2 regions of the Ectobacillus polymachus genome follow, and region 2 is predicted to be linked to the other one. Evidence: a T-box and tRNA genes for the amino acid it is inferred to sense, from the RefSeq annotation. Region 2 holds a T-box; the other holds one or more tRNA genes.
The links. The T-box of region 2 lies ahead of alaS (alanine--tRNA ligase). A T-box ahead of a tRNA ligase gene usually reads a tRNA of that ligase, here a tRNA-Ala.
Positions count from the first base shown of each region.

Region 1: it encodes a tRNA-Ala, which carries the amino acid that the T-box ahead of alaS (alanine--tRNA ligase) is inferred to sense. The anticodon was not compared.

Region 1 covers NZ_JBLREB010000001.1:521,249-523,670, reverse strand. The annotation lists gene ACM5BR_RS02615 (HXXEE domain-containing protein) at 261-797, shown strand; tRNA gene ACM5BR_RS02610 (tRNA-Ala) at 930-1,002, shown strand; gene ACM5BR_RS02605 (hypothetical protein) at 1,604-2,170, opposite strand; gene ACM5BR_RS02600 (hypothetical protein) at 2,157-2,327, opposite strand.
Region 2 covers NZ_JBLREB010000001.1:1,748,257-1,750,678, forward strand. The annotation lists gene alaS (alanine--tRNA ligase) at 1-808, opposite strand, end outside; T-box leader at 857-1,060, opposite strand; gene ACM5BR_RS09025 (AI-2E family transporter) at 1,099-2,160, opposite strand; gene ACM5BR_RS09030 (peptidase) at 2,380-2,422, shown strand, end outside.

The sequences.
Region 1 (2,422 bases), 1.2 Mb from region 2:
CATTGGACTGACACCTCCTACATGAACCTCTCCTTGTTTCATAGAGCTTTATCGGAATTTGATTTTATTAAGCTCCCATCTTCTTTTTATCATTTCTCGCTTCTCAAAATGGTAGATAGATCTTAATAAAACAAATCATCTCATGTATCTTGTTTGAATATTATAATATTTCAGTTTTTTTGAAGCGCAAATGTAATTATATGTTAAAATTAAATACGGATCAATTAGAAAATAAGATGGTTTAAAAAATGGGGGAGATTATGGAACAATGGTTTGATGTTCAAACACTTATCTGGATGTTTCCTATTTTGTTTATTTTTCACGACTTTGAAGAAATTATTATGCTAGAGAAATTTCTTAATAAGAATTCAGGTATTTTTTATGAAAGATTACCAAAAAAATTGGCTGATAGAGTAATCAAGCAATTTTCTATGTCAACAGCACAGTTTGCAGTAGCAGTATTAGTTATATTTTTAGTTGTAAGTAGTTCAACTATTATGGCGAATCAATATGTGAATCAAAGAGCATTTGATAATATTTATTTTTTTATAATTGTTACGTTGGCTTTTTTTATACATGCCTTTACTCACATTGGTCAGTCTATATTTTTTCGTTCCATAACTCCGGGTGCATTTACATCAATGATTATCATCATTCCATACAGTTTAGTTTTGTATAATGCATTATTAGTTAATGAAATCATAACATGGAACATTATTTTTGTATGTTTACCCCTCGGTCTTTTAATTATTCCTTTAGCAATATTTGCTCATTGGATTGGGAAAAAAGTAGTATAAAAATTCTATTTATCTATTGCAAGTAGTACTTACGTTTAATAAAGAAAAAAAGACATATTATCTATTTACATTATAGCTTTTCTTTTCCTACCATTTTATTGTATACTCCTTAATAGAATATTATTTACATACGGGGCATTAGCTCAGCTGGGAGAGCGCTACGCTGGCAGCGTCGAGGTCAGGGGTTCGAGCCCCCTATGCTCCATCTAAAAAATGTTGATATAAAGCCATTCTTGATTAATTCAGGAGTGGCTTTATTAATTACCGGGAACATTCGCTAAATTGGGAAGATATTTATTATCACTTTCTATACATTCCTCTGACTTACAAATAATTTTTTTACATTGAGAAAAGTGATTAACACGCTTCATTAAAATTTGTATCGTATTATATAAATTTTGAAATTATTTTGTGTTCCTTTATTCAACAGAAGCACCTGTCGATGTCCATATCATTATTCCAGCTTTCTCGCAAAGTATACAGTACTCTTCTTGAAGTCTTTCAAATTCTTTTATTGAATCACTATGTATTTCAAGTTGTTTCTTATGAAACCAATCTTGAAATTCAATGACAATCCCTGCATATTCTGAAATCAATTGTAGTAGTTTTATGTTTTCTTCTTTCTCATTTAAATGATCCAATGATCAATTAAAGTTTTTGCAGCTGCCAAATAATTGTGGAGTAACCATAATATCTCTGTTAGAAAAGCCTCAAATTCGATTCTATTATCAACTGATGAAATTCTGAGAATATTCTAATTGATAAGAAATAAAAAGTCTCCATTACAAAATCAATGTAGGGAGACTTTAGTAACTTTTATGTGTAGGTGTAGTAAAATAGACTTTAGATACATTTGGTATATTACGTTTAATCTTATATAAATTATTTGCCAATTTTATATCTATTGTTAAAAAACTTAAATTAAATTGATTAGCAATAGAAGCATTTACTGCATCAGCTGAACCTAATATCTTGTATGTTTCTATTTGTTTCAGAGATGATTCTTTATTCCCATCAATTATTAATAGTACATCATTTTCAATCAAATTCTTTATGCCATCTACCGTTTCATCAATAACTACTTCAGCGTTTACTTTTGAAAAATCTATGTGAGTATGATTCTTTTTATAGTTTTCGAATGGTCTACCTGATAAAAAAGTTATCTCATTTAAAATTGTAGGATTAATAAATAAAAATAATGGCTTTTCGTCCGATTCATCATTCAAAATATAGCTCTCAAATAAATTTTTGACTGTGTTATGCCAAGTATCATATTGGTTGGCTAAAGCAAGTATAACTCCAGTATCTACCAATACCTTCTCGCCATCTTCAAATCCAGAAAAAGTATCATTATTGAAATCAGTTATGATCATTCTTCCATTCATCCTTAACAGCATTTAAATCTAATCTAGACGAAATAGAACCAATAAAATTTTTGAGTAATTCCTTTTTATCTTTGTTTAAAGGTTGGTATGGTTGATTGGATACTGTAGCGGCAGTCATATCCTTTTCCTCCCTGTTATTCGTCATATAAACACCCCCCTTATTATTTATAATAAGGGTAAGTGTTCCCATTAGCTATTATTAGTATACAAGAAATTATAACAATCATAAATAAATATTTT
Region 2 (2,422 bases):
CATTATCTGTGTGATAGGTTTCACCAGAAATTACTTCTGTTGCTTCAATAATCGGGATAAACAAATCCGTATCAAAATTCGTTGGAACGTTTTGGACAACAGAAGCCATACGTTCTAGTCCCATACCGGTATCTATGTTTTTCTTAGGTAGTGGTGTATATGTACCGTCTGGATTATGATTAAACTGAGAAAATACAAGATTCCAAATTTCTAAATAGCGTTCATTTTCTCCGCCTGGAAACAATTCTGGGTCACTCGGATCATTTCCATATGCTTCCCCACGGTCATAGAAAATTTCCGTATTTGGTCCGCTTGGTCCTTCACCAATATCCCAAAAATTATGTTCTAATCGAATGATACGTTCTTCAGGAATACCAATTTTTTCATGCCAAAAATGAAATGCCTCTTCATCTTCTGGATGGATCGTAACAGAAAGCTTTTCTTTTTCAAAGCCAATCCACTTATCACTTGTTAGAAATTCCCAAGCCCATGTAATGGCTTCTTCCTTAAAATAGTCACCTACTGAAAAATTCCCTAGCATTTCAAAAAATGTATGGTGACGTGCTGTTTTCCCTACGTTTTCAATATCGTTTGTACGAATTGACTTTTGGGCATTCGTAATTCTAGGATTTTGTGGAATAACCCGACCGTCAAAGTATTTCTTTAGCGTTGCAACACCACTATTTATCCATAATAGTGTTGGATCCTCATGGGGAACGAGCGAAGCGCTCGGTTCAATGGAATGACCTTTTTCTTTGAAAAAGTCTAAAAACATTTGGCGAATTTGTGCTGCCTTTAGTGTCTTCATCAAGAACTCCTCCTTTATTTTGACAAACAAAAAACTCCCGCCCCCTATAGCAGGGACGAGAGTATACTCGCGTTACCACCCTGATTATGAACCGTAGTTCATCACCTCAAGTTGCCGTAACGTGGCAGGACGGCAGTGATTAGCTGCTTCTCAGGATTAGCCTTCTGTCACCCTGTATTTAGAGTCCTTTCAGCCGCGGGACATCCTCTCTGAAAAATAGTAGTGACGTACTCAATCCATCATCAAGTTTACATATGTAAATGTATTATACCGTTCGATTAAAAATTTTGTCAACGTCTTACCAAAAACGTTTTAGAGTGAACAAGGATCGTCCGTGCAATCGCAAGAATCGGTACAGCAAGAAGCAATCCAACTAGTCCCCCCACTTCTCCTCCGACAAGAAGAGAGAACATAATAATAACTGGATGCATCCGCAGCGATTTGCCTACAATGTAAGGTGATAAAATATTACTTTCAACAAACTGTAAAATAGCAAGCGCAACACTTGCTTTTATTATCATGGATGTTGAAATAGTAGAAGCAATTGCAATGGTTGGAATAGCACCAAGAATAGGGCCAAAATATGGAATTATATCCGTTACGCCAATAATGATTCCAAGCAAAAGCGGGTATTGCATGCCAATAATCCAAAAAGCAATGGCTGAAACGCCTGCTAATACAGCACAAACAAACAGTTGGCCTCGAATATAATTTCCAAGTGATTGATCAACTTCCTTCGCTAGCTTTTTTCCATCTTCGCGCCATTTATCGGGAACTAACCGCCAAAAAATATGGTACATTTCTCCATAGTCCTTTAATAAATAAAAAACGATAAATGGTACAAGAACAATAATAAGCAAGGAATCTAGAATCGTTCTCGCTGTACTAATTAAACTATTTAATGCTGATTGCACCCTTTCCTCAATAGTGACGATTACTTGCTTTAGCTTATCATGAACAAATGTCGGGAAGTTCTCTGTTTTTTCCTCCACATGATCACTAAAGTTCTCATACATCGTAATAAACTGTGGAAAATTCCGATTCATATCTTGCAGCTGAGCAATAGCAATCGGTGTCCCTTTGTAAACTCCATAGCCAATCCCTCCAAAAAACAACAAATAAATGAGTAAGATGGCTAACGTTCTAGGAACGCCGTTTTTATGTAATTTCTCTATAAGAGGATGTAACAAATAAGCAATAAAGAAGGCTACCAAAAAGGGTATAAGTACGAGCTTCACTATAGATAAAATAGGCTGCCACATCGGTCTTAGCTTCCAGAAAACGAATAAACAAAGAAAAAGGAGCAGTATAAATGCTAATCGATAAATCCAAATCATTTTTATATCTTTCACTATGTATCCCTCCTTTATATCGTAGTGTGAGGAGAGATTCGTTTGTTTATTCATTAAGACAAGGGATAAAGTTAAAACGACGACCCCTGAATATTTAGGACGTGTTTTTGGATTAATTGAAACCATATAATAAAATATGACAAAAAAATGAATTTCCTGTATTTTCCTAAAACAAGTATTATAATAGTATCATAACCACATTTTTAAGGAAGTGTAAATATGAGTACTATTGGTGTTGTATATGCAGTAATTATTTCTTCTA